DNA from 4 places in the Pseudomonas sp. YA1 genome. Region 1 is predicted to be linked to each of the others. Evidence: predicted binding sites of a transcription regulator. Region 1 holds the regulator's gene; each other region holds the start of a gene.

Evidence for each region. Region 1 encodes FliA, which starts transcription of late flagellar genes. Its sites were predicted from a motif close to CTAAAGTTTNNNNNNNNNNNGCCGNTAA; they were not measured.
Region 2: AC4OR5_RS24065 (methyl-accepting chemotaxis protein) is a predicted target of FliA. The motif match lies at 2,881-2,908, and genes of this name have one in related genera.
Region 3: AC4OR5_RS17330 (methyl-accepting chemotaxis protein) is a predicted target of FliA. The motif match lies at 4,723-4,750, and genes of this name have one in related genera.
Region 4: AC4OR5_RS13120 (methyl-accepting chemotaxis protein) is a predicted target of FliA. The motif match lies at 2,938-2,965, and genes of this name have one in related genera.

The regions. Positions count from the first base shown of each region.
Region 1 covers NZ_JBZWBG010000008.1:245,209-252,253, reverse strand. Annotated here, with positions in the region: gene AC4OR5_RS13750 (protein-glutamate methylesterase/protein-glutamine glutaminase) at 1-296, opposite strand, end outside; gene AC4OR5_RS13745 (chemotaxis protein CheA) at 350-2,611, opposite strand; gene AC4OR5_RS13740 (protein phosphatase CheZ) at 2,812-3,600, opposite strand; gene AC4OR5_RS13735 (chemotaxis response regulator CheY) at 3,620-3,994, opposite strand; gene fliA (RNA polymerase sigma factor FliA) at 4,096-4,839, opposite strand; gene fleN (flagellar synthesis regulator FleN) at 4,836-5,678, opposite strand; gene flhF (flagellar biosynthesis GTPase FlhF) at 5,817-7,045, opposite strand, start outside.
Region 2 covers NZ_JBZWBG010000018.1:130,037-137,081, forward strand. Annotated here, with positions in the region: gene AC4OR5_RS24045 (TMEM165/GDT1 family protein) at 1-227, shown strand, start outside; gene AC4OR5_RS24050 (nuclear transport factor 2 family protein) at 344-787, shown strand; gene AC4OR5_RS24055 (NAD-dependent epimerase/dehydratase family protein) at 797-1,822, opposite strand; gene AC4OR5_RS24060 (M48 family metallopeptidase) at 1,966-2,787, opposite strand; gene AC4OR5_RS24065 (methyl-accepting chemotaxis protein) at 2,950-5,088, shown strand; gene AC4OR5_RS24070 (SOS response-associated peptidase) at 5,091-5,705, opposite strand; gene AC4OR5_RS24075 (MgtC/SapB family protein) at 6,131-6,835, shown strand; gene AC4OR5_RS24080 (putative signal transducing protein) at 6,848-7,045, opposite strand, start outside.
Region 3 covers NZ_JBZWBG010000011.1:135,032-142,076, forward strand. Annotated here, with positions in the region: gene ccoN (cytochrome-c oxidase, cbb3-type subunit I) at 1-1,020, opposite strand, end outside; gene AC4OR5_RS17320 (alpha/beta hydrolase family protein) at 1,208-1,840, shown strand; gene cprA (cationic peptide resistance protein CprA) at 1,929-3,086, shown strand; gene AC4OR5_RS17330 (methyl-accepting chemotaxis protein) at 3,124-4,689, opposite strand; gene acnA (aconitate hydratase AcnA) at 5,062-7,045, opposite strand, start outside.
Region 4 covers NZ_JBZWBG010000008.1:104,619-111,663, reverse strand. Annotated here, with positions in the region: gene AC4OR5_RS13130 (aldehyde dehydrogenase (NADP(+))) at 79-1,659, shown strand; gene lhpD (bifunctional delta(1)-pyrroline-2-carboxylate/delta(1)-piperideine-2-carboxylate reductase) at 1,763-2,767, opposite strand; gene AC4OR5_RS13120 (methyl-accepting chemotaxis protein) at 3,007-4,632, shown strand; gene aprI (alkaline proteinase inhibitor AprI) at 4,645-5,040, opposite strand; gene aprA (serralysin family metalloprotease AprA) at 5,287-6,726, opposite strand.

The DNA.
Region 1 (7,045 bases):
CCGGCGTCCAGCGCATCCAGGGTCACCCGCGCGCCCTCGTGGGTCAGCGAGGAGAACATCAGGACCGGGGTCGGGCAACGCTGCATGATGTTGCGTACCGCGGTGATGCCGTCCATCAGCGGCATCTCGTAATCCATAGTGATCACATCGGGTCTCAGGGCCAGCGCCTGCTCGATGGCCTCGCGGCCATTGGTGGCGGTGCCGACCACCTGGATCTGTCCATCGGCGGAGAGAATCTCCGAGACACGGCGGCGGAAGAACCCCGAATCGTCCACCACCAGGACTTTGACTGCCATAGCTACTCCTCAGAGGGCGACGCTCCTGCGCCGCCGGAAACCCATACGCGGCGTCAGATGCGCCGTGCGTAACGCTTGAGCATGCTCGGCACATCGAGGATCAGGGCGATGCGCCCGTCCCCGGTGATGGTGGCGCCCGCCATGCCGGGGGTGCCCTGCAACATCTTGCCGAGTGGCTTGATCACCACTTCTTCTTGTCCCACCAACTGGTCGACGACGAAACCGATGCGCTGGGTGCCGACCGACAGGATCACCACGTGCCCCTCGCCCTGCTCCTCGTGGGCCGCGCTCGGCACCAGCCAGCGCTTGAGGTAGAACAGCGGCAAGGCCTTGTCGCGGACGATCACCACTTCCTGGCCATCCACGACATTGGTGCGCGACAGGTCAAGATGGAAGATTTCGTTGACGTTGACCAGCGGGAAGGCGAACGCCTGGCTGCCCAGCATCACCATAAGGGTAGGCATGATCGCCAGGGTCAGCGGCACCTTGATGACGATCTTCGAGCCGGACCCCTTCTGCGAGAACACGTTGACCGTGCCGTTGAGCTGGGAAATCTTGGTCTTCACCACGTCCATGCCGACGCCGCGGCCGGACACGTCGGAAATCTCGGTCTTGGTCGAGAAACCCGGGGCGAAGATCAGGTTGTAGCACTCCAGGTCGGTCAGGCGGTCCGCCGCATCGCGCTCCAGCAGGCCCTTCTCCACCGCCTTGTTGCGCAGCACCTCGGCGTCCATGCCCTTGCCGTCGTCGGTGATCATCAGGAGGATGTGGTCACCCTCCTGCTCCGCTGACAGCACCACCTGGCCGACCCGCGGCTTGCCGGCGGCCTCGCGCTCCTCCGGACTCTCGATGCCGTGGTCGACGGCGTTGCGCACCAGGTGCACCAGCGGATCGGCGAGGGCCTCGACCAGGTTCTTGTCGAGGTCGGTCTCTTCGCCCACCAGCTCCAGGTTGATCTCTTTCTTCATGTTCCGCGCCAGGTCGCGAACCAGGCGCGGGAAGCGGCCGAAGACCTTCTTGATCGGCTGCATGCGAGTCTTCATCACCGACATCTGCAGGTCGCCGGTGACCACGTCGAGGTTGGCCACGGCCTTGGCCATGGCCTCGTCGCCACTGTTCAGGCCCAGGCGCACCAGGCGGTTACGCACCAGCACCAGCTCGCCGACCATGTTCATGATCTCGTCGAGACGCGCCGTATCCACCCGCACGGTGGTCTCCGCCTCGCTCGCCGCCGGCCTGTCGGGCGCCGCCGGACGCGCGGCGGCGGCCTTGGCCGGAGCGACCGGTTTCGCCGCGGGACTCTTCGCCGCGATGTTCTTGGCTACCGCCGCGGCGGCCGCCACGGCCTCGGAGGCGCCGTTGAACTTGCCCTTGCCGTGCAGTTCGTCGAGCAGCGACTCGAACTCGTCGTCGCTGATCTCATCGCCGCCCGCGGCGGCCGGCGCCTTGCCCGGCTCCGCCGGCGCAGCCGCTGGAGCCGCGGCAGCCGGTGCGGCGGGTGTGCCGGCGGCTTCCGGGACATCGCCGAACTTGCCCTTGCCGTGCAGTTCGTCGAGCAGCGCCTCGAACTCGTCGTCGCTGATATCGTCACCAGCGGCAGCCGCGGCCGGCTCGACCGCCTCGGCGGGGACTTGCGCAGGCTCGGCCGAGACCGCCGGCGGGACGAACTTGCCCTTGCCGTGCAACTGGTCGAGCAACGCCTCGAACTCGGCGTCGCTGATCTCGTCGCCAGCGGGAGCCGCGGGCGCTTCTGCAACGGCGGAGGCCGGCGCTTCGTCGCCCTGGAGAGCATCCAGCAACTGCTCGAACTCGTCGTCGGTGATATCGCTGGAGGCACTCTGCGCGGGCGCTTCCGGCGGCGCCGCAGGCTCGGCTGGCGGAACGGCCGCTGGCGGCGCTTGCACAGGTTCCGCGGGCGCGGCGCCCTCGGGCTCGGCCAGGCGGGCAAGGGCCGCCAGCAGTTCGGGCGTCGCCGGGGTCGGTTCGGACTGCTCGCGCACTTGGTCGAACATCGCGTTGACCGTATCCAGCGCCTGCAGCACCACATCCATCAGTTCGGAGCTGACGCGCCGCTCGCCCTTGCGCAGGATATCGAAGACGTTTTCCGCAATGTGGCAGCATTCCACCAGCGCGTTCAGCTGGAGGAAGCCGGCACCGCCCTTGACCGTATGGAACCCACGGAAAATGGCATTGAGCAGGTCCATGTCGTCCGGCCGGCTCTCCAGCTCGACCAGTTGCTCGGACAATTGCTCGAGAATCTCGCCGGCCTCAACCAGGAAGTCCTGGAGGATTTCTTCATCGGCGTCGAAGCTCATTCGGCTGCTCCCAGAGACGTGTTACTCGAAAGGATCGGCAGGACCGCTGTCCTGCCGGAAATACCGGCCCGGCTTTCCGGACCGACTTCAGCCCGCCCGCCGGGATCATCGGCATGACGAAGGCTGTGCCGGCAGCCCGCGGATGCCAGCGTTCAATGCTTACTTAACGGCAGCGATGCCGCAGTCTTGAGCCGGGCGGGTCAGAAACCCAGGCTGGACAGCAGATCGTCCACGTCATCCTGCCCGGACACCACATCCTCTCGTTTTTCCGCGGCGACCTGCGGCCCCTCGCCCTTGGCCGAACGCTCCAGCGCGGCCTGGTGGCGCATGCTCACGTGGTCGTGCTCGATTCCGGCGTAACGGTCCACCTGGCCGGCCATCCAGACCAGCTTCACGAGGTTGCTCTCGACCTCGGTGACCAGCTTGGTGACACGCTTGATCACCTGGCCGGTCAGGTCCTGGTAATCCTGCGCCAGCAGGATGTCATTGAGCTGCGAGGACAACTGGCCGGCGTTCTCGCCGCTGCGCACGAGGAACTGTTCGATGCGCTTGGCCAGCTCGCGGAAGCCGTCGGCGTCGATTTCCCGGCGCATGAAGCGTTGCCACTCCTGGTGCAGCTCCCGCGAATCGTCGCCCAGTTGGTTGACCAGCGGGGCGCTCTGCTCCACCAGGTCCATGGTCCGGTTGGCGGCCTTCTCGGTCATTTCCACCACGTAGGAAAGACGATCGGTGGCATCGGCGATCTGCGACATTTCCTGCGCGTGGGGGGAATGCGGGTCGATCTGGAAATCGACGATGGCGTTGTGCAGTTCGCGGGTCAGCTTGCCCACTTCCTGGTAGAGGCCACGGTCCCTGGCCTGGCTGAGCTCCTGGATCAATTGCACCGCCTGCTGGAAGTGCCCCCGTTCGAGACAGTCCACCAGTTCGCGCGCGTGTTTTTTCAGGGTCGATTCGAATTCGTCGCCCGTGGAATCGTTACCAAGCACCATGACACCCTCTTGGCCGGCTTCAGCCGTTGACCCGCTCGAAAATCTTCTCGATCTTTTCCTTCAGGACCTGAGCGGTGAAGGGTTTGACCACATAGCCGTTGACCCCGGCCTGGGCCGCTTCGATGATCTGGTCGCGCTTGGCCTCGGCGGTGACCATCAGCACCGGCAGGTGCTTGAGGCGCTCGTCGGCGCGAACCGCGCGCAGCAGATCGATGCCGGTCATGCCCGGCATGTTCCAGTCGGTGACGAGAAAGTCGAAATTGCCGCTGTGCAGCATCGGCAGCGCCGTGGTGCCGTCGTCGGCCTCGGCGGTATTGGTGAAGCCCAAGTCCCGCAAGAGGTTCTTGATGATGCGTCTCATCGTGGAAAAGTCGTCCACGATGAGAATTTTCATGTTCTTGTCCAAGTAAACCTCCGTACAGACCAGAGCGCGCCCCAGGGGACGCGCCACACATTCTTTTGCGTTAACGGTTACAAGCTGCGGTCGAGGCCGGTTCAGGCCGACCGCCAATCGGCCAGGCGCGCACGCAAACGCGCGGCGCACTGGCTGTGCAACTGGCTGACCCGCGATTCGCTGACGCCCAGTACCTCGCCGATCTCCTTGAGGTTGAGTTCCTCGTCGTAATACAACGCCAGCACCAGGCGCTCGCGCTCCGGCAACTTGGCGATGGCATCCGCCAGGGCCGCCTGAAAACGTTCGTCGAGCAGGCCGTGGATCGGTTCGTTGTGACTGAGGCTGGTGTCTTCCGGCAATCCATGTTCGCCGTCCTGCAACAGGTCGTCGAAGCTGTACAGGCGGCTGCCCTGCGTGTCGCTGAGGATGCCGTAGTAATCTTCGAGGCTCAATTGGAGTTCGGCAGCAACTTCGTGATCTTTAGCGTCGCGTCCGGTTCTCGCCTCGATCGCGCGGATCGCGTCGGTCACCATGCGCGTGTTGCGGTGCACCGAACGCGGCGCCCAGTCGCCCTTGCGGACCTCGTCGAGCATGGCCCCACGGATGCGGATGCCGGCATAGGTCTCGAAGCTGGCGCCCTTGCCGGCGTCGTATTTCTTCGCGGCCTCGAGCAGGCCGATCATGCCGGCCTGCATCAGGTCCTCCACCTGCACGCTGGCCGGCAGGCGGCCGAGCAGGTGATAGGCGATGCGCTTGACCAGTGGTGCGTAACGCTGGATCAGTTGCTCCTGGGAGTTCTGCGCTTGCGCCTTGCTATACATACGCACTCCAGAGGCCGCTGTCATACGGCCGAACCTGTCGCGGGGTGTTGGACCAGTCGTTCGACGAAGAACTCCAGGTGCCCGCGCGGGTTGGCCGGCAGCGGCCAGCTGTCGACCTTCTGCGCGACCGCCTTGAAGGCCAGGGACGCCTTCGAGCGGGGGAATGCCTCGTATACGGCTCGCTGTTTCTGCACGGCCTTGCGTACCGACTCGTCGTAAGGGATGACACCTACATACTGTAGTGCGACGTCGAGGAAACGGTCAGTGACCTTGGTCAGTTTGGCGAACAGGTTGCGTCCTTCCTGCGGGCTGTGGGCCATGTTGGCCAGGACCCGGAAGCGAGTCATGCCGTGGTCGCGGTTGAGCAGCTTGATCAGGGCGTAGGCATCGGTGATCGAGGTCGGCTCGTCGCAGACGACCAGCAGCACCTCCTGCGCGGCGCGGACGAAACTGACCACCGAATCGCCGATTCCGGCGGCAGTGTCGACGACCAGGACATCGAGGTTGTCGCTGATATCGCTGAACGCCTGGATCAGCCCCGCATGCTGCATGGGCGAGAGGTGCACCATGCTCTGCGTGCCGGAGGCCGCGGGAACGATGCGCACGCCACCGGGACCGAGGAGGAGGACATCGCGCAGTTCGCAGCGTCCCTCGATCACGTCGGCCAGGGTGCGCTTGGGCGTGAGTCCCAGCAGGACGTCGACGTTGGCCAGGCCGAGGTCGGCATCCAGCAGCATGACGCGACGGCCGAGATCGGCCAGAGCCAGTGCCAGGTTCACCGACACATTGGTCTTGCCGACGCCGCCCTTGCCGCCAGTTACTGCGATCACCTGTACGGGATGCATGCTACCCATCTGCTTCATACCTTGTGTTGTCGTCTTCCCGGAACGCCCCTTCCAGCGCTCTCCGGTATTGGCGGGAATGATGCGCCATCGTTCCCGGCCCGGCGGAAGCCACCTTCGCTTCCGTCACCCGCGCCACGCGCGGTTCTTCCCACGTCCTCAGCCGGCACGCCGCGCCGGTTGCTGGTAGAGCCCGGCGAACATCTCGGCCATGGCGTCCTCGCTGGGCTCTTCCGGTGCCTGCAGGCTCACCGCCCGGCTGACCAGTTGGTGACTGCGCGCCACCTGCAGGTCGTCCGGAATCCGCGGCCCATCCGCCAGATAGGCTACCGGGAGACGCTGGGCGATAGCCAGCGCCATCGATTCACCGAGGCTGCCCGCCTCGTCCAGCTTAGTCAGGATGCAACCCGCCAGCCCGCAGTGCCGATAGGTCTGGTAGGCCGACTTGAGCACCTGGCTCTGGCTGGTGGTGGCCATCACCAGGTAATTCTTCACGTTCAGGCTCGGCGACGCCAGTGCCTCGAGCTGCATGCGCAATGCCGGGTCGCTGGCCGGCAGGCCGGCGGTATCGATCAGCACCATGCGCTTGCGCGCCAGCGGCGCCAGGGCCTGGATCAGCGACTGGCCGGGATCGACCAGGGTCACCGGTACGTTGAGGATCCGACCGAGGGTCTTGATCTGCTCCTGGGCGCCGATCCGGTAGCTGTCCATGCTCACCAGCGCCAGGCTCTGGGCGCCGTACTTGAGGACGTAGCGCGCGGCCATCTTCGCCAGGGTGGTGGTCTTGCCGGCGCCTGCCGGGCCGACCAGGGCCAGTACGCCGCCCGCGTCGAGCGGGTCCTGCTCGGGGGTCTGCACGGCACGCGACAGGTGCGCCAACAGCATGCGCCAGGCCTGGCGCGTATCGCCCACCGCGGCGACCCGCTCCAGCAACGGCTTGCTCAGCTCCGCCGGCAAGCCCATGCGCTGCAGGCGCCGCCAGAGATTGGCCTGCTGCGGACGCTGGTGCTGCAACTGGCCCCAGGCGATGGAACCCAGTTGTACCTCGATCAGCTCGCGCAGGCCGTTCAGTTCGAAACGCATTGCCTCGAGGGTCTGGCCGCCCGCCTGGGGCTTGGCCTGCGCCGCCGTCATGGACTCGGCCAGGGACGGACGCGCCGGCTTCTCCTCGGCGAACAATTGACGGTCCTTGCGCTGGTTTTCCGCCGGACGCGCCGTCAATTCGGCGCGCGCCTCGGCGATCCGCGCCTGGGTCTTGCGCAGCTCCACTTCCAGCGCCGGGTTGGGCTTGCTCGGCGCCGGCGGGGCCTGGTAATCCAGCGCCGCGGTCAGCTCGATGCCGCCGGCGACCCGGCGGTTGCCGAGAATCGCGGCGTCCGGACCCAGTT
Region 2 (7,045 bases), on a different contig from region 1:
CCCAGGTCGCCACGGTCATGCTGGCCGCCCAGTATCCGCATTTCTGGCTGGTGGTGATCGGCACCACCCTGGGCATGCTGATCGCCAACGTACCGGTGGTACTGATCGGCAACCTGGCCGCCGACAAGCTGCCGCTGACCCTGATCCGCCGCCTGGCCGCGGCCGCCTTCGCCGCACTTGGCCTGTACGCCGCCTGGCACGCCGCGCAATTGACCGGCTGGCTCTGAAGGACTGCGCCGCCGGGCCCGGGATGGCTGGGCGGCCAATGCAAAATGCATGGGAACGGCTACAGTTCAGGCAGGCACCGGATGCCTGCCCCACCACTCGCCCACGAGAGCCGGAGATGCCCTCACACGACCTGAAACGACTCGCCCGCCATCATATCGAGCTGTCCTGGAACAAGGGCCGCATGGCGTTGGTGGAGCAGTTGCACAGCAAGGATTTCCTCTACAAAAGCTCGTTCATCGGCCATCCCCTGGATACTGCCGGCTATATCCGCCTGCTGCAGGACATCCGCACGGCGATGCCGGACCTGGAGGTCGTGGTCGAAGACTGCATCGGCGAGGAACGCAAGGTGTTCACCTGGAGCACGCTGATCGGCACCATCGTCCGGCCGACCCTGGGCTATCCGGCCAGCGACAAGGTGCTGAGCATTTCCGCGATGGGCTTCTGGGTGTTCAACCCGCAGGGCCAGTTGCAGGAGCTGTGCACCATGTTCGACATGGAGAGCTTTCGCGCTCAGCTGGGACTGCAGACCCGACCCTTCGCGGAAAAAACGCTGCCCTAGCCAACCGTCCTAGGCGTTGAAATAGCCGTTGTCGCGGAACCAGTCGATGGCGCGCAGCAGGGTGTCGTCGAGGGCGGTGGTGGAGAAGAAGCCGAGTTCCTCGCGGGCCTTGCGTCCATCGAGGAACTGCCCGCCAGCCATCACCTCGATGGCGGTTTCGTCGAGCAGCGGCAACTGGCCGCTGACCCGGTAGCGCAGGCGGCCCAGGGTGGCCAGCGCGCGAGCCATGGCCATCGACATCGGCTGCGGCGCAGGCTGGCCGAGCAGCTCGGCGATACGCCGGGTCAGGTCGGCCATTTCCAGGTTGTGCCCGGTCAGCAGGTAGCGCTCGCCGATACGCCCGCGCTCAAGGGCCATCAGCAGGCCGCGCCCGGCTTCGGCGGCATCGATGACGTTACGCTGGCCGGCGACGTAGTGGGTCATCTCGCCATTGCCGATGGCGGTGATCACGCGCCCGGTGGTCGGGCCGATGTCCAGTTCGCCGAGTACCATGCCGGGGATCCCGATCACCACCGGCAGGCCGTTGCGCGCCTGCTCCCGGGCCTGCTCGTCGAGCGCCCATTTGCACAGCACGTAGGAACTCTTGCCGCTCGGCAGGCTGTCGTAGAACAACCCCTCGTGGCCCGGTAGTCCCTGGGGATGCCGGGGCATGGCATATGCCGAACCGACGTAGAGGATGCGCGGCACCCTGGCCTGCAGGCAGGCGGCATAGAACGGGTTGGTCTGGCCCAGCGCGCTGGCCACTTCCTCCTGCCAGCGGCGCGGCCGCGAAGGATAGTAGCCGGCGCTGAAGATCACCCCGTCGAGGCCGCGCAGGGCGCGTTCCAGGCCGGCGTGGTCGAGCATCTCGGCGACCCGGCACTCGGGCTCCAGATAGGCGAGACGCTGGATCTGCGAAGAAGGACGGTGGATCAGCACCAGATCGTGACCGGCGGCCCTGATGGCGCGCGCGGCGTGATGTCCCAGCAGGCCGGTGGCTCCGAGTACGGCGTATTTCACATGAGCTCCAGGGCGTGAGAGTGGCTGTTCGTCCACGGGTCCCGCAAGCGGGTCGGCCAGCAGTCTAGGCCGAACGCCGGCGAGATACCAAACAGCAGGTTACGGAAATACACAACAGGCGTTTCCGATGGTAAGCCTGTCGGCGCGCCGGCCGCCCCCCGCGACCGCGCGCCCTGGCCTCACTTGCCGCGCCTGGCCTGCTGGTACAGCGGCATCACCTTGGGAATCGCGGCCTGGAGATTGGCCATCCGCGAACTGTCGGAGGGGTGGGTGCTGGTGAACTCGGGCTGGCTGGCACCGCCGCTGGCCTTGCCCATCTTCTGCCAGAGGGTGATCGCCGCTTCCGGGTTGTAGCCGGCGCGGGCGGCCAGCTCGAGACCGATCAGGTCGGCTTCGTTCTCGTTGGCACGACTGTTGGGCAGGGTCATCAGGTAGTCGACGCCGGTATTGGCCAGTTGCAGGCTTTCCTGGCCGAGGCCGGCCAGGGCGCCGATCTGGCTGGCCACCTGCACGCCGTAGGCCTTGGACATGGCCTCGCGCCCATGCTCGCGCAGGGCGTGAGCGATCTCATGGCCCATCACCGCGGCGATCTCGTCGTCGGTGAGCTTCAGCTTGTCGATCAGCCCGGTGTAGAAAATGATCTTGCCGCCGGGACCGCAGTTGGCGTTGAGTTCGTCGCTCTTCACCACGTTGACTTCCCAATTCCAGCTGGTGGCGTCCGGGCGGAAGGCGGCGGTCTGCGGGATCAGCCGCTGGGCGATCGCCTTGACTCGTCGCGCGTCGGCACTGCTGGTATCGAGCACGCCGGCGCTTTTCGCCTCGCCGAGAGTCTTCTGGTACGACTGGGCGTACATCTGGTCGACTTCCTGGCTGGACAACATGCTGAACATGTATTGCTTGCGGTCGACGCCGACGGCGCCGCCGCTGGTGGTGTTCACTGCCTGGCAACCGGCGAGCAGCAGCGCGCCGGCGAGGGTGGCGAATCGGAAGGGATGAGCCATGGTCCTTTGTTCTCCTCTGAAGGCCGAGCGCATGGTAGGCCGCGCCTCGAGCGCCGGCAACAGCCGTTGGCGAGGAAATCTCCATCGGCCGATTAAGGATTTGCCGCCCTCTTGCCGATAACCTCGCCAGAGACAATTCCAACAAGGGTCGGAAGTCCCATCATGAAGCTCAAGTCGATCCAGTTTTCTGTCGCCGCCCTCGCCGGCGCCAGCGTTCTAAGCGTCGTCGTGGTGTTGGTGCTGTATGCCCTGTTCGCCGGCGCGCGAACCCAGGAACTGGTGCAGCAACGCACCCAGGGCCTGCTGGAGAAGGTCATCAACGAGCGCCTGGTGGCCCTGGCCCGCGCCCAGGTCAGCCAGATCCAGCGCGAGCTGGAGTATCCGCTGACGGTGGTCCACGGCCTGGCCAACAGCACCCGCCTGCTCGGCGAGCCGGGCGCCGACGGCATGCCGCAGTTGAACGCCAGCCGCGACGAAATCTCCGCGCTGCTGCGTAGCACCGTGCAGAACAACCCCAAGCTGCTCGACACCTTCATGGCCTGGGAAGCCAATGCCTTCGATACCGACGCCGCCTTCGCCGGGCAACCCGGCAAGGGCTACGGCCCGGACGGTCGCTACCTGCCCTGGTGGTATCGCGGCGCCGACGGCAAGCCGATCGTCGAGGCCATGACCGACAGTATCGATAGCGAAAAGCTGCTGCCCACCGGGGTGCGCGAGAACGAATTCTACGCCTGTCCGAAAGAGAACAAGCGTCCCTGCATCATCGACCCGGCCCCCTACGAAATGGGCGGCAAGACCGTGATGATGTCGTCCTTCAACGTGCCGATCATGGTCGGCGACCAGTTCCGCGGCGCAGTCGGCGCCGACCTCTCGCTGGCCTTCATCCAGGACCTGCTCAAGCGCGCCGACCAGCAGCTCTACGATGGCGCCGGGGAAATGGCGCTGATCGCCAGCAACGGCCGCCTGGTGGCCTACACCCGCGACGACAGCAAGCTCGGCGAGCCCGCCGGCAGCGTCCTCGACGGCAACGAAGTGGACAACCTGAAGAACCTCACGATCGACCAGCCGCTCTACGACATCGACGCCGAGCACGGTCACATCGAGCTGTTCCTGCCTTTCACCATCGCCGACAGCGGCGTGCGCTGGACCCTCATGCTGCAGATTCCCCAGGCGGCGGTATTCGGCGAACTGCAGCAACTCCAGGGCGAGCTGAGCGACCAGCGCCAGCAGGATATCCTCGGCATGAGCCTGGCCGGTCTGGTGGTAGCGGCCCTCGGCCTGCTGGTGGTCTGGCTGGTCGGCTACGGCATCGCCCGGCCGCTGCGCCAACTGGTCGGCATGCTCGACGACATCGCCCAGGGCGAAGGCGACCTCACCCGCCGCCTGAGCAGCGAGCGCGCCGACGAGCTGGGCTCCATCGCCAAGGGCTTCAACACCTTCCTCGGCAAGCTGCAGAACATGATCGGCCAGGTGGTGCAATCGGTGCAGAAGGTCAGCGACTCCTCGGAGCACACCGCCGACATCGCCATCCGTACCAACCAGGGCGTGCAGCAGCAACTGGCGGAGATCGAACTGGTGGCCACCGCGGTCCACGAGATGACCGCCACCGCCCAGGACGTGGCGCGCAACGCCACCCACGCCGCCGAGGCAGCCAACCACGCGGACCAGGCCGCGCACCAGGGCAAGCAGATCGTCGAAAGCAGCTCGGCGGCGATCCAGGCCCTGGCCAGCGAGATCGGCCGCGCGGTCGGCGTGGTGCAGAACCTGGCCAAGGACAGCGAAAACATCAACGCGATCCTGGTGGCGATCCGCGGTATCGCCGAGCAGACCAACCTGCTCGCCCTCAACGCCGCCATCGAGGCCGCCCGCGCCGGCGAGCAGGGTCGCGGTTTCGCGGTGGTGGCCGACGAGGTACGCAACCTGGCGCAGAAGACCCAGCAGGCCACCGAAGAAATCCAGAGCATGATCCAGCAGTTGCAGCAGGGCACCCGCGACGTGGTGAAGGTCATGCAGGACAGCCAGGACCGCACCGACGACAGCGTGCGCCATGCGCGCCAGGCGGCCGAAGCGCTGGAGTCGATCACCCAGGCGGTATCGGTGATCAACGACATGAACACCCAGATCGCCAGCGCCGCCGAGGAGCAGAGCGCGGTGGCCGAGGACATCAACCGCAACGTCGCCAACATCGGCCAGGTCGCCAACCAGGTGGCCGGCGGCGCCGACGAGGCCTCGCAGGCCAGCGCCGAGCTGACCCGCCTGGCCGAGCAGCAGCGGCGCCTGGTGAATCAGTTCAGGGTCTAGCGTCAGGCCGGGGTCAGGCACTCCGGCCCGTCGGTTTCAGGCTTGTTGACGAAGCCGGCCAGGGCCACGCTGCGCAGATTCGGCTGGGGCTTGGCGAGCAGGCTGATCAGCGCCGGCAGCGGCGTGTCCGGAGCCAGCCAGGTATCCTGCTCGGCCTCGTCGAGCAGCAGTGGCCGGCGGAACTCGGCGGCCGCCTGGGATACCTGGGCCACGCTGAGCCAGGTCTGTCCCTGCACCGGATAGGCCTCCCAGATGCCGGCGAAGAACAACAGGCGCTCGCCGGTGGAGACCCAGTACGGACGCTTGCGCACCCCGCGCCATTCATAGAAGCCGTTGGCCGGCAGCAGGCAGCGGCGCTGCTGGAACGCCTCGCGGAACATCGGTTGCTCGGCGAGGGTTTCCGCCCGCGCGTGGCTGGGCGTACGCGACAGGTCGGTGAGCCAGGCCGGGGTCAGCCCCCAGCGCGCCAGGTCGGCGCGGCGCACACCGGCGTCCTCGCGAACCATCAGCACCTGGTTCGCCGGAGAAATGTTCCAGTGCGCCCGCCAATCCGCCGGAAAGCCCGGCAGGGCCGCCAGCGACGGATTCCAGCGGAACAGGGCGTAACGACCACTCATGCTTGGCACTGCCTGGTGAGGGAAAGCCGCACAGTGTAACCCGAAGCGCCACACTGGCCTTGCCGAACGCAAGCTGAATGAAACCCAATCTTAACTTGACGCGCCTATCCTCCAGGCTTATGGTGCCGCCCGCATTCTGTAACCCACACAGGAGTCCTGCATTGGACAACAGCCCTAGTCGATTGCGACAGGTCCATCCGGCGAGCTAGTCCAGCAGAACCCTCTGCCACTGCCTCGCCGAACATGGCGGACAGTGGCGATCCGCATCCCGTCCGGGATGACGCATCCCCATTTTCCCTTCGTGTCCCTTCCCTCGCGCCATCCGCGCAGCGGGAAGCCGCGGTCCTGCGCAATCCATCGTCCTTTATCCGCGCGGACCGACGGCCCGCGCCAGCTCCGGCCGTCGGCCGGCAACGAGGTGAAACATGGATTGGAAAGTATTTCTCCTGCGCGTCGCGGTCGCGCTGGTCCTGGGCGCCCTGATCGGCGCCGAACGCCAGCTGCGCCAACGCCTCACCGGCCTGCGCACCAATGCGCTGGTCAGCACTGGCGCCTGCCTGTTCGTGCTGATGACCCAGGGCGTGCCCGGCCTGGCCGGCGACGCTTCGCGGATCGCCGCCTACGTGGTCTCCGGGATCGGCTTCCTCGGCGGCGGCGTGATCATGCGCGACGGCCTCAACGTGCGCGGCCTGAACACCGCAGCCACCCTCTGGTGCACCGCCGCCATCGGCGTCCTGTGCAGCATGGGCCTGCTGCTGGAGGCCACGCTCGGCAGCCTGGTGGTGCTCTGCGCCAACATCCTGTTGCGCGACATCGCCCAACGCCTGAACCGCCAGGACGTGTTGCCGGCCAGCGAGGCCGAGCAACGCTACGAAGTGCAGATCGTCTGCCGCGCCGAGGACGAGATCCAGGTACGCAGCCTGATGCTGCACAGCCTCGGCAGCAGCGACCTGCGCCTGCAATCGCTGCACAGCGAGGATCTGGACAACCCGGCCAAGCTGGAAGTCCGCGCCGAACTGCTCGGCACTCCCGAGGCTCCGGCGCAGCTGGAACGCCTGGTCAGCCGGGTCAGCCTGGAGAAGGGCGTCAGCTCGGTGCGCTGGCAGGTCTTCGAACTGGCGGCCGACTGAGCGGCGGCCGCCTCAACACAACAGGCTGCCGGGGCCGCAGGGCTCCGGCGGCTCCTCGGCCAGCGGGGCGGCGGCGTTGTAGGCGAGGATCAGTTCCCGCGCCCGCTCCGTCTGCTCGTCCGCCACCAACAACGCCAGCAGTCCGCCAGGCGGCAGTTCGCCGATGGCGCCGACCAGGTGGCGGCCGCTGACATGGGCGGCGATCCCTTC
Region 3 (7,045 bases), on a different contig from region 1:
GGTGTAGTGGGAGAGGGCGTTGACGGTCTTGATCGCCATCATCGGGCCTTCGAAGGTGGACATGCCGTAGAAGGCCAGGGACACCACCAGGAAGCGCAGGATCGGGTCGCTGCGCAGCTTATGCCAGGCGCCGGAGAGGGTCATCATGCCGTTGATCATGCCGCCCCAGCTCGGCGCCAGGAGGATCAGCGACATCACCATGCCCAGCGACTGCGCCCAGTCCGGCAGCGCGGTGTAGTGCAGGTGGTGCGGGCCGGCCCAGATGTACACCGCGATCAGCGCCCAGAAGTGGACGATGGACAGGCGGTAGGAGTAGACCGGACGCTCGGCCTGCTTGGGCACGAAGTAGTACATCATGCCGAGGAAGCCGGCGGTGAGGAAGAAGCCCACGGCGTTGTGCCCGTACCACCACTGGACCATGGCGTCGGTGGCGCCGGCGTACAGCGAGTAGGACTTGGTGAAGGTCACCGGCAGCTCGAGGTTGTTCACCACGTGGAGCATGGCGACGGTGAGGATGAACCCGCCGAAGAACCAGTTGCCCACATAGATGTGCTTGACCTTGCGCTTGACCAGGGTGCCGAAGAACACCACCGCGTAGGCGACCCAGACTACCGTGATCAGGATGTCGATCGGCCACTCCAGCTCGGCGTACTCCTTGGACGAGGTGTAGCCCAGCGGCAGGCTGATGGCGGCCAGCAGGATCACCAGTTGCCAGCCCCAGAAGGTGAAGGAGGCGAGGGTGTCGGAGAACAGTCGCACCTGGCAGGTGCGCTGCACCGCGTAGTAGCTGGTGGCGAACAGTGCGCAACCGCCGAAGGCGAAGATCACCGCGTTGGTGTGCAGCGGGCGCAGGCGGCCGAAGCTCGTCCACGGCAAGCCGAAGTTCAGGTCGGGCCATACCAGCTGGGCGGCGATCAGGACACCGACGGTCATGCCGACGATGCCCCAGACCACGGTCATGATGGCGAATTGGCGGACCACCTTGTAGTTATAGGCGGACTCTGGGTTAGTGGTGCTCATGCTATGGGCTTCCATCCACGGTTATACGCTATGGCTTTTTCCGGCAGTTGGGATGCCGGGCGTCCCCCCATTGGGGCTGGTCTAATTGGCGTAATTAGCGAGAGGAAGCATGGATAATGGGGCGTTATGAAATATTGATCGGGATCAATTGGCTTCCCGGCCCCCACTGCATACGAGGTGTGGCAAGTTGTCGCTGAAATGGAACCGCCCGGCCGGCTCGCTGTCGGCCACCCTGATTCTCGCCCATGGCGCCGGGGCGCCGATGGACAGCCCGTTCATGGAGCGCATCGCCGAACTGCTCGCTGCCCAGGGCATTGCCGTCGCGCGCTTCGAGTTTCCCTACATGGCCCAGCGCCGCGAGGACGGCCGCAAGCGTCCGCCGAATCCGCAGGCGCAGTTGCTCGACTGCTGGCGGCGAGTCCATGCGCAGGTCCGCGAGACCCTGGACGGGCCCTTGGCCCTGGGCGGCAAGTCGATGGGCGGGCGCATGGCCAGCCTGCTGGCCGACGAGCTGGGCGCGGATGCCCTGGTCTGCCTCGGCTACCCGTTCTACGCCGCCGGCAAGCCGGAGAAGCCGCGGGTCGCGCACCTCGCCGGGCTGCGCACGCCGACCCTGATCGTCCAGGGCGAGCGCGATGCCCTGGGCAACCGCGAGGCGGTGGCGGGCTATGCACTGGCGCCGACGATCCGCCTGCATTGGCTGGCCGCGGCGGACCACGACCTCAAGCCGCTGAAGGCCTCCGGCCTGACCCACGAGCAGCACCTGGCGGCAACGGCGCGGGAGGTGGCCGGCTTCCTTCGCGGGCTCCAGGGCCATTAACGGTTCCTTAAGGCATCCCCTCATAAGCTGCGGCGCAACCACCCTCGCATTGAGGCGTGGGCGACTGACTTCTCTGAGGGGGGAAGACATGAACATGCATGCCGACGGTGAGCAGATCACCGCTATCGATACCCGCGAACGCATCCTGCTGACGGGGGCCACCGGCTTTCTCGGCGGTTCGGTCGCCGCCCAGCTGATCGCCGCCGGGCACGGCGCCAACCTGTCCTTCCTGGTCCGCGCCGAATCCCGCCAGGAGGGGCTCGAACGCCTGCGCGGCAACCTGCTGATGCATGGCGTCGACGAAGCCGACTGCCTGGCACTGCGGGCGGAGCAGATCATCTGCGGCGATTTCCTCGACACCTCCTGGCTGGCCCGCGAGACGCCGCGCCTGATGCAGGTGGAGCGGGTGATCAATTGCGCCGCCGTGGCGTCGTTCTCGAAGAACCCGACCATCTGGCCGGTCAACGTCGACGGCACTTTCGCCTTCGCCGACGTGCTGAGCCGTTCGAAGCGACTGAAGCGTTTCCTCCACGTCGGTACCGCGATGTGCTGCGGACCGCAGCGAGAGTCGCCGATCAGCGAGTCCTGGGAGTTCCCGGCGGCGGAGCAGCAACTGGTGGACTACACCGCGTCCAAGGCGGAAATCGAGCGGCGCATGCGCGAGGAACTGCCGGGCCTGCCCCTGGTGGTGGCGCGGCCATCCATCGTGGTGGGCCACCGTACCCTTGGCTGCCAGGCCTCCGGCAGCATCTTCTGGGTCTTCCGCATGGGCTTCGCCCTGGAAAGCTTCACCTGCGGCCTGGACGAGCAGATCGACGTGATCCCGGTCGACTACTGCGCCGAGGCGCTGATCGGCCTGGCGCTGAAGCCGTGCCTGGGGCACAGCCTCTACCATATCTCCGCCGGCCATCGCGCCGCCTGCACCTTCGGCGAGATCGACGAGGCCTTCGCCCGCGCCAACGGGGCGGCGCCGGTAGGCGAGCGCTACCGCAAGGTGGAGGTGGACGACCTCAAGGAACTGGCGAAGAGTTTCGAGTCGCGCATCGGCCCGGCCAATCCGCGTCTGGTCCTGCGCGCGTTGCGCTTGTACAGCGGCTTTGCCGACCTCAACTACCTGTTCGACAACAGCCGTCTGCTGGAGGAGGGGATCTCCGCGCCACCGCGCTTCACCGACTACCTCGACGTCTGCGTGCAGTCGTCCAGCGCGGTGAGCATCCCGGCGCAGATGCAATGGGACTTCAAGTGACGGCAGGCGCGGGGAGCTTCCTCCCCGCGGCCTGATCTCAGCGGTTGAAGCGCTCGACCAGGGAATACTGGCTCTGCGCGGTGGTGGTCAGTTCCTCGCTCAGTTTCGCCGTGCGCAGCGCCTCGTCGGAGGTCTGCTCGGCCAGGGCGGCGATGGTGCTGATGTTGCGGTTGATTTCCTCGGCCACCGCGCTCTGTTCTTCCGCGGCGGCGGCGATCTGGGTGGTCATCTCGGTGATGTTGCTGACCGCCTCGCTGATGCCGACCAGCGCGCTGTCGGCTTCCAGCACTCGCTGGACCCCGGCTTCGGCCTGCTGCAGGCCGCTCTCCATGGTATGTACCGCATCGTTGGCGGTGTTCTGCAACTTGGCGATCAGGTGGTGGATCTGCTCGGTGGAGGCCGCGGTGCGTTGCGCCAGCGAGCGCACTTCGTCGGCCACCACGGCGAAGCCGCGTCCCTGGTCGCCGGCCCGCGCCGCCTCGATAGCGGCGTTGAGGGCGAGCAGGTTGGTCTGGTCGGCGATGCCCTTGATCACATCGACCACGCCGCCGATCTCGTTGCTGTCCTGGGCCAGGCGACTCACCGCGGCCCCGGTCTCGCCCACCGACTCCGACAGGCGCTGGATGGCGTTGCGCGTCTCCGCGGCGATGTCGCGGCCGCGCGAGGTCAGTTCGTTGGCCTTCTGCGTGGCGTCGGCGGTCAGCTGGACATTGTTCGCCACTTCCTGGGTGGTGGCGGCCATCTCGTTGACCGCGGTGGCCACCTGCTCGGTCTCTGCGCGCTGCTGTTCCAGACCGGCGGAGCTGTGGTGGGCCAGGGTGTCGGCCTGGCGCGCCTGCTCGGTGAGGTATTCGGCGGTGTCCTGCAGGCGCGTCAGGCAGGTCTTCAGGCGCGCGTCCTGGCTGAGGATGGCCATTTCCAGGCGCGCCTGGTCGCCGCGGCTGTCGGTGTACATCTGCGCGATCAGCGGGTCGGAGGTGGTCTGTTCGGCGAGCCGCATCAGGCGCTTCAGCCCGCGCTTCTGCCAGCGCAGTCCGGCGAGGCCGAGCGGAACGGCGAGCAGGCCGGCGAGGATGAAGCCCCACCAGGAGTTCAGCCAGATACCGATGAGAAAGCCGATCTGGCTGATCAGGATGAACGGCAGCCAGTCGAGCAGTACCGGCAGCCAGCGGTCGCGCCGGGGGATCGCCGGCTTGCCGGCGCCGAGGCGACGGTAGAGGGCCTCGGCGCGCTGGATCTGTTCGGCGGTCGGCTTGACCCGCACCGACTCGTAGCCGACCACCGCGCCCTGGTCGTAGATCGGCGTGACATAGGCGCTGACCCAGTAGTGGTCGCCGTTCTTGCAGCGGTTCTTGACGATCCCCATCCACGGGCGGCCGGCTTTGAGGGTGGTCCACATGTGGGCGAACACCGCCGGCGGGACGTCGGGGTGACGGATCAGATTGTGCGGCGCGGACATCAGCTCCTCGCGACTGAAGCCGCTGATGTCGATGAAGGCTTCATTGCAGTAGGTAATGATGCCTTTGAGATTGGTGGTGGTGATCAGGCGTTGCTCCGCCGGATAGACGCGCTCGTGCTGGGTGATGGGTTGATTGTTGCGCATGGGCCTTCCAAAACAAGTGAAGCATTTACCTCTGCATCGGCGAAAACGCCTTTCACATGAGGGATTTGTGAATGCTTTCACGAGGAAAAACAGATAGCTATTGACCCAAAGCATGAGAACCGACCACGTGGTCGGATAGATGGCGGATTCGCTGATGGAGGTCAATACGTTACGGTTTCGTGTCATTCCCGGCGGCGCGCATGGGCTGGGGAGGGGCCTGGCGGATAAGCGCGAGGCGGCCATTCGCCGGTACTGCGGGGTATCGGCGGATGACGCAGGGGCGTTGTTCTCCCTGCGAAGCGCCCGCCGCCCCGGGCGCCGGAATGAAAAAGGGGTGGCCGAAGCCACCCCTCCGCGCGTACCGCCGCTGCCTCAGAGCATGCTGCGCAGCACGTAGTGGAGGATGCCGCCGGCCTTGAAGTACTCGACCTCGTTGAGGGTGTCGATGCGGCAAAGGACCTTGAAGCTGTCCTGGCTGCCGTCCTCGCGGGTCACTTCCACGCTGAGCGGCATGTGCGGCTTGAGTTCGCCGCCGAGGCCGCGGATGTTCAGCACCTCCTTGCCGGTCAGCTTCAGGCTCTTGCGGTCCTGGCCGTTCTCGAACTGCAACGGCAGCACGCCCATGCCGACCAGGTTGGAGCGGTGGATGCGCTCGAAGCTCTCCGCGATCACCGCCTTCACGCCCAGCAGGTTGGTACCCTTGGCCGCCCAGTCGCGCGACGAGCCGGTGCCGTATTCCTTGCCGGCGACGATCACCAGCGGGGTGCCGTCCTGCTGGTAGCGCATGGCCGCGTCGTAGATCGCCAGTTTCTCGCCGCTGGGCACGTACAGGGTATTGCCGCCTTCCTCGCCGCCGAGCATCTCGTTCTTGATGCGGATGTTGGCGAAGGTGCCGCGCATCATCACCTCATGGTTGCCGCGACGGGAGCCGTAGGAGTTGAAGTCCTTCGGTTCCACGCCGTGCTCGCGCAGGTAGCGGCCGGCCGGGCTGTCGGCCTTGATGTTGCCGGCAGGGGAGATGTGGTCGGTGGTCACCGAGTCGCCCAGCACCGCCAGCACCCGCGCCTGCTCGACGTCGGCGATGGCCGGCGGCGCCTCGGCGATGTGTTCGAAGAAGGGTGGATGCTGGATGTAGGTGGAGTCGGCCTGCCACTCGTAGGTGTCCGACTGCGGCACCTGGATCGCCTGCCATTTCTCGTCGCCGGCGAAGACCTCGGCGTACTCCTTGTGGAACATCTCGGTGTCGACCTTCTGGATCGCCTCGGCGATTTCCTTCTGGCTCGGCCAGATGTCCTTCAGGTAGACCGGCTGGCCGTCCTTGCCGGTGCCCAGCGGTTCCTCGCTGAGGTTGATCCGCACGCTGCCGGCCAGGGCGTAGGCCACCACCAGCGGCGGCGAGGCCAGCCAGTTGGTCTTCACCAACGGGTGCACGCGGCCTTCGAAGTTACGGTTGCCGGAGAGTACCGAGGCGACGGTCAGGTCGGCCTGCTGGATGGCTTTCTCGATCGGCTCCAGCAGCGGCCCGGAGTTGCCGATGCAGGTGGTGCAGCCGTAGCCGACCAGGTCGAAGCCGAGTTCGTCGAGGTAGCGGGTCAGGCCGGCGGCCTTGAAGTAGTCGGTGACCACCTTGGAGCCCGGCGCCAGCGAACTCTTCACCCAGGGCTTGCGTTGCAGGCCTTTCTCCACCGCCTTCTTCGCCAGCAGGCCGGCGGCCATCATCACGCTGGGGTTGGAGGTGTTGGTGCAGGAGGTGATGGCGGCGATCACCACCGCGCCGTTCTTCAGGCGGTGGGTCTGGCCGTCGTGCTGGTAGTCGATCTCGCCGAAGGCGGCGTTGGCGCCGACCGCGGTGCCGCCGCCGCCCTCGCTGAGCAGGCGGCCTTCTTCGGTGCTGGAGGGATGCAGTTGCAGGCCGAGGAACTCGTTGAAGGCGCTGGCGACGTTCTGCAGGGCCACGCGGTCCTGCGGGCGCTTCGGTCCGGCCAGACTGGCCTCGACTTCGCCCATGTCCAGGTGCAGGGTGTCGGTGAACACCGGCTCGTGGCCCTTCTCGCGCCACAGGCCCTGTTCCTTGCTATAGGCCTCGACCAGCTTGACCGTGCTTTCCGGACGCCCGGACAGGCGCAGGTAGCCGAGGGTGATCTCGTCCACCGGGAAGAAGCCGCAGGTGGCGCCGTATTCCGGGGCCATGTTGGCGATGGTGGCGCGGTCCGCCAGGGGCAGGTCGGCCAGGCCGTCGCCGTAGAACTCGACGAATTTCCCCACCACGCCCTTCTTGCGCAGCATCTGCGTGACGGTCAGCACCAGGTCGGTGGCGGTGATGCCCTCGCGCAGCTTGCCGGTGAGCTTGAAGCCG
Region 4 (7,045 bases), 140 kb from region 1:
TCGCCGCCTCGCTCCCCAGGGAGCGGCCGGCGAGAGCCAGCGGCAGAGCATTCCGTCCACCGTCCCCAGGGAGGCCCCATGCCCAGTATCCTCGGTCACAACTACGTCGGCGGCGCTCGCAGCGCCGCCGGCAACCTCATCCTGCGCAGCCTCGACGCCGACAGCGGCGAAGCGCTGCCCTACGCCTTCGTCCAGGCCACCGAGGCGGAGGTCGACGCCGCCGCCCGCGCCGCCGAACGCGCCTATCCACACTACCGGCAACTGTCCGCCACGCGCCGCGCCGGATTCCTCGAGGCGATCGCCTCGCGCCTCGACGCCCTGGGCGACGACTTCGTCGCCCTGGTCCGTCGCGAGACCGCGCTGCCCGCCGTACGCATCCAGGGCGAACGGACACGTACCGCCAACCAGTTGCGGCTGTTCGCCGAAGTCCTGCGGCGTGGCGACTTCCACGGCGCGCGCATCGATCGCGGACAACCCGGGCGTACCCCGCCGCGCCCCGACCTGCGCCAGTGGCGAATCGGTCTCGGCCCGGTGGCGGTGTTCGGTGCCAGCAACTTCCCGCTGGCCTTTTCCACCGCCGGCGGCGACAGCGCCGCCGCCCTGGCCGCCGGCTGTCCGGTGGTGGTCAAGGCCCACGGCGGACACATGGCCACAGCCGAATGCGTGGCCGACGCGATCCTCCAGGCGGCGGCCGACAGCGGCATGCCGGCCGGGGTATTCAACATGGTCTACGGCAGCGGCATCGGCGAGACGCTGGTGCGCCATCCGGCCATCCGCGCGGTCGGCTTCACCGGTTCGCTCAAGGGCGGGCGCGCACTGTGCGACCTGGCAGCGGCGCGGCCGCAGCCGATCCCGGTGTTCGCCGAGATGAGCAGCATCAATCCGCTGGTGGTGCTCCCCGAAGCCCTGCGCCGGCGCGGCCGGCAGGTGGCGGAGGAGCTGGCCGCCTCGGTGACGCTCGGCTGCGGCCAGTTCTGCACCAAGCCGGGTCTGGTGCTTGGCCTGCGCTCCCCCGGCTTCGACGCCTTCGTCGCGGCCCTGGGCGAGGCACTGGCCGCCAGGCCGGCACAGAGCATGCTCAACGCCGGCACCTTGCGCAGCTATGTCGAAGGGCTGCAACGCCTGGAGCGCCACCCCGGCATCCGGCGCCTGGCCGGCGCGCCACAGGAAGGACGGCAGGCCCATCCGCAGTTGTTCAAGGCCGACGTGGGCCTGTTGCTGGAAGGCGACGAACTGCTCCAGGAAGAGGTGTTCGGCCCGGCCACCGTGGTCGTCGAGGCGGCCGACGAGGAACAACTTGCCCGCGCGCTGGACAACCTGCACGGCCAGTTGACGGCGACCCTGATCGGCGAAGCGGACGACCTCGCGGCGTTCGCCGGGCTGGTCCCGCTGCTCGAAGGCAAGGCCGGGCGCCTGCTATTCAACGGCTATCCGACCGGCGTCGAGGTGTGCGACGCCATGGTCCACGGCGGCCCCTACCCGGCCACCTCCGACGCTCGCGGCACCTCGGTGGGAACCCTGGCCATCGAGCGTTTCCTGCGCCCGCTGTGCTACCAGGACTACCCCGACAGCCTGCTCCCGGACGCCCTGAAGAACGCCAACCCGCTGGGCCTGCTGCGCCTGGTCGATGGCCGGAGCACGCGCGAGGCCCTGGATTGAGCACGCCTGGAAGCCTGGATGGCGGATAACGCCGTTGGCGCTATCCGCCCTACGCAGTCGTCCTCGCTGCGCCACGCTGTCCGGTCGGCCCCTCGCCTTGCGCTCACTCCAGCAACGCCAGCAGCTCCCGGTGCAACGCCTCGGGAATCGTCACTCCGTCCCTGGCGCTGCGTTCGCGCGCTTCGAAGCGTCGCTGCGAGGGCAAGCGCGCGCCCTGTTCGACGATGCCTTCGAACAGCGTCTCGGCGCGCGCCAGGTGCTCCTCCGCCGAGGCGCCGAGCATGCGCCGCGGATCGATGGCGATCAGCAGTTCGCCACCGTAGGGAGAAGAACGGCTGCCCTCGTCGTAGGCCAGCGACTCGGCACTGGTCAGGTCGCCGATCAGCGGACCGGCGAGCAGTTCGACCATCGCCGCCAGGGCCGAGCCCTTGTGCCCGCCGAAAGTAAGCATGGCGCCTCGCAACGCGGCGCTGGCATCGGTGGTCGGCTCGCCCTGCTCGTCCACCCCCCAGCCCAGCGGGATCGGCTTGCCGGCGCGTTCGTGCAACTGGATCTCGCCACGCGCCACGGCGCTGGTGGCGAAGTCGAAGACGAACGGCGGGCCGTCCGGACGCGGCCAGCCAAAGGCGATCGGGTTGGTGCCGAAGATCGGCTTGCGTCCGCCCGCCGGCGCCACCCAGGCATGACTCGGCGTGGTCGCCAGGGCCACCAGGCCCGCCTCGGTGAGTGCCTCGACCTCAACCCATAGCGCGGAGAAATGCACACAGCGGTTCACCGCCATCGCCGCGATGCCCTGGCTGCGGGCCTTCTCCAGCAGATGCGGCAGCCCCAGCCGGAATGCGCACTGGGAGAACCCGCCATGGGCGTCGACCCGCAGCAGGCCGGGAGCGATGTCGTGCAGTTCCGGCTCGGCGTCGGCGGATACCTTGCCGGCCTTCAGGGTGGCGATGCAGCCGAGCAACCGCCAGATACCGTGGGACGCGCATTCGTCACGCTCCCCCGCCACCAGGGTATCGGCCACCGCCTGTACATGGGCTTCGCTGAAAGCGTGCCGGCGCAGGATGCGCACGGCCAGCTCGCGGACCTCGTCCAGCGTCATTCGGATCACGGGCTTCTCCTTGTTCAACCAATCCCTAGGGTGGCCTGCCGCGACAGCCTTCTCTTGACCTCAATCGACCCGGAGCATGCCGAAAACGGCACAACCGGCTCGAGCACATCGAAAACTTACAGAAAATTCCTAGCAATCATGTAGGGCAATTCCAAATAGCCCCGCAGCCCCTCAAGAAACCCCTCCGCGCCCCGCTACAGGGCCAAGCACCTTCCCACAGCCCGGTCGGAGACCACCCCATGCTTCTTCGTCGTATCGCCATCACCCCACGCGCCGTCATCGGCTTCGCCATCCTCGCCTCGCTGCTGGTGGCGCTCGGCCTCTTCGCGCACAACCGCATGGGTTCGCTGAACCGCGCCGCCAAGGATATCGGCGAGGTCTGGCTGCCCAGCGTCGAAGCCTCGGCCCAGCTTAGCGGCCTGATGAGCGAACTGCGCCTCGGCGAGATGAACCACGTGCTGCTGCACGACGCCACGCGCATGCGCCAGCAGGAACAACGGATGGACGAGGTCATCGCTACCCTCGCCAGGGTGGAAAGGGAATACCGCCCCTTGCTGGTCCTGGACGAGGAGCGCGCGTTGCTCGACCAGTTCGTCCAGCGCCAGCAGGAATACCTCGAAGGACACGCCGCCCTGCTCGCGCTGTCCCGTGACAACCGTACCGACGAAGCCAGCGTGCTGATGGGCGGGGCCCAGTTGCAGCGCTACGAGCAGGTGCAGCGGACCCTGAAGCAACTCATCGCCCTCGACCGCGAGGCCGCCCGCGCCTCCACCGCCGAAGCCGCCGATGTCTACTCCCGGGCCTCCACCGCGATCCTCGCGGTGCTGCTGGTGGCCCTGGCGGCCAGCGTGACGATCGCCTGGCTGCTGACCCGCAGCATCGTCGTGCCGATCCGCCAGGCGGTGTCCTGCGCCGACCGCATCGCGGCCCGCGACCTGACTGGCGAGATCGCCAGCGACGGCGACGACGAGCCGGCGCAACTGATGAAGGCCATGCGCAGCATGCAGGCCAGCCTGCACGACACCATCGAGCAGATCGGCGATTCCGCCGCGCTGCTGGCCGCCGCTGCCGAGCAACTGAACGCGGTGACCGAGGAAGGCAACCGGTCGCTGGCCCGGCAGAACGATGAGATCGAGATGGCCGCCACCGCGGTCAACGAAATGAGCGCGGCGGTCGAGGAGGTCGCGCGCAACGCCAGCTCCACCGCCGAGGCCTCCAGTCTCTCGGAACGGGCCGCCGGCAACGGCCGCGCACGGGTCGGACAGACCGTCCGCTCGATCCGCCAGATGAACACCGAGATCGGCCAGACTGCGCGCCTGGTGGAGGGCCTGGCCAGCCAGGCGCAGGACATCGGCAAGGTGCTCGACGTGATCCGCGCCATCGCCGAGCAGACCAACCTCCTCGCCCTCAATGCCGCCATCGAGGCCGCCCGCGCCGGCGAGCAGGGCCGCGGATTCGCGGTGGTCGCCGACGAAGTGCGCGCCCTCGCCCACCGCACCCAGCAATCGACCCATGAGATCGAAGGCATGATCGCCAGCGTCCGCGAGGGCACCGACACCGCGGTGTCCGCGATGCGCGAGAACGACCAGCGCGCCCGGCAGATGCTCGACGAGGCCGAGGCCGCCGACCACGCCCTGGGCGAGATCGCCGAGCACGCCACGCGGATCAACGAGCGCACCCTGGTGATCGCCAGCGCTGCCGAGGAGCAGGCCCACGTCGCCCGCGAGGTCGATCGCAACCTGGTGAACATCCGCGACGTTGCCGTGCAGACCACCCAGGGCGCCGAGCAGACCCGCGGCGCCAGCCACGAGCTGTCGCGCCTGGCCAACGACCTCAAGGGCATGATCGGTCGCTTCGTGGTCTGACCCGCAGGCGAGCTAGGGCGTCGCGCGGCGCAGCACCAACTGCCCGCCGTCGCCCTTCTGCACCCGGTAGTCGCCCTCGCCCTGGCGACCGAGGAGCATCAGGGTCAGGCCGCCGCGTTCGAGCAGTGCGATCCCGGCCGGGGTAGGCCTCCAGGCGCGCGGCTCGCTGGGCAGCCAGCGCGTCAGGCAGGCGGTATCGCCGCCCAGGTCGTAGCCACTGGCTTCCGCCACTTCGCTGTCGCGCAGCTCCAGGTGGCAGATCGCGGGCGCCTCGTCCTGCTGCAGGGTCCATTGCCCGGCGAGATCGGAAGCGCTGAGAAGAATCAGACTGCTGGCCATACTGATACCTGTGCTGAAAAAACCGCAGAGCAAGCAAACCATCCTGGAGAGCTTCGCGCTTGCCGACATCGAGAGATCTCCTTCAAGCCTGGAACATCGGAGAACGCGGCGAACGCCGCCCGCCATCCTCGCTTCGAACGCCAGCGCGCGCCAGGCGCCGCGGGCCTCCGTTCGTCCGCCGGGCCGCCGGCCCACGGGCGCGCCACAGTTCACAACTTCGCTCCTGTGGAAGACACCTATCAATTCGAACAGTGCCCGGCCGGCCGAAGGGCCGCGGTTCGTACCGCCGCACCGAACCGCGCCCGCTTCAGCGCGTCAGACGACGATGTCGGCCTGGGTCGCCTGGCCGATCAGATTGATCGCGAAATCGGCATGGGCGTCCCCGCTGAGGTCGATCGCCAGGCTGCCGGCCTTGCTCGCCGCGTCGTAGGACAGGATCGCCTGGCCGGCCTGGCCGGCGAAGGCGTCGACGTATTGCAGCACCAGCCCGCCGTTGACGAAGGCGTCCAGCCCGGACAGGTCGATCTTGTCCTGGCCGCTGACGAAGTCGCGCAGGGTATCCGGCGCCGCCGCGGAGGACTCGGCGATATCGCCGTAGACGAAGGTGTCGGCTCCCGCGCCGCCCCACAGCTGGTCCGCGCCGAGGCCGCCGTAGAGGATGTCGTTGCCGGCGCCGCCCTTGAGCACGTTGGCCACGTCGTTGCCGATCAACAGGTCGCTACCCGAGCCGCCGATGGCGTTTTCCACGGTGACCCCGGCAGCGATCGACACGTTACCCTTCAACCCGCCGACATCGGACAGCGCCTTCTCGTTGAGGTTGATCTTCTGGTTCTGGCTGAAGCCGGAGAAGTCCAGGGTGTCGTTGCCGCCGGCGTCCCACACCGAGAACACCAGCTTGGAACTGGACGAGGTGGCGCTGTAGAAGTCGCGCTCGGTGTTGGAGTTGAAGCCGTACACCGTGTCGCCGGTGCGGGTGGTCAGGTTGGCCCCGTAGAGCTTCTGGATCGCCGCGATGTCGTCCAGCAGCGGTGCCGAGGAATAGGCGCCCTTGAAGTCCTGGCCGGTGTTCTGCTCTTCCCAGTAGCTCATCACCGAATAGGCGCGGGTGTCCTCGGCGTAGGTAGCGTCGGCGTAGGTGGGATCGCCCTCGCCGGCGTTGTAGTCGCCGGGGTGGCTCAGGCCCAGGGTATGGCCGATCTCGTGGGTCAGGGTCTGGCGTCCGTAGTTGCCGTTGGCCGGATTGACGTTGGCGCTGTAGCTGCTGTTGATCAGGTACCAGGATTGCCCCTTGAGCGCATCCGGTACATCCGGCAGGAAGGCGAACGCCGCACCGCCGACACTACTGCTGAAGTTGCCGAAGGTCAGGTCGCCCTGATCGCCCTGGCCGGCGTCGACGAAGTGGATATTGGTGACGTCCGACCAGGATTGCAGCGACAACTTGGCCTGGGCCTGCTGCTGCGCGGAAAAGGCGCTGAACTTGCCCAGCGAGTAGATATCGCTGACATACTTCCACGGCGTATTGAAGAAGTCGTTCGGTTTGGTCAGGAACGAATAGGACAGGGTCAGCACCGAGTCGCCCGGCGCTTTCTGCCACGACGCCTGTTCGCGGAGGATCTGCTCCGCCGCCTGGTCGACGGTATAGGACGGATGGCCATTGACCAATTCGTCCCCGCCCCGCGCATAGGCATGCAGGAAGTTGTCTACCTGGGTATACGCATCGCTACGACCTTTCAATGCAAGAGAATTGCTGGACATTGTCATATCCCTTTAAGTTGTAAAGGAAATAACTCGGATACAATTATCGGATGGATAATTGCAGTTATCGGCCAGATCAGGCCGAAGTCCAAACTGACACAGCTTATTTTCCAATGTCCACAGATTTCATGAAAAAAATTAAACTGCACTTAAAGCATATGCACGAACGAATTCCGCATATATGAAATCATGCAGGAAAGATAAACTACCGAAGACACTGGAATATTATAAAAACCGTTTCATATAAATAGAGCCTTATTGGAAAAACAATTCCATGCGTATTGTTCGACCTCTGTCGACCCGCCCGGGACATCGACTT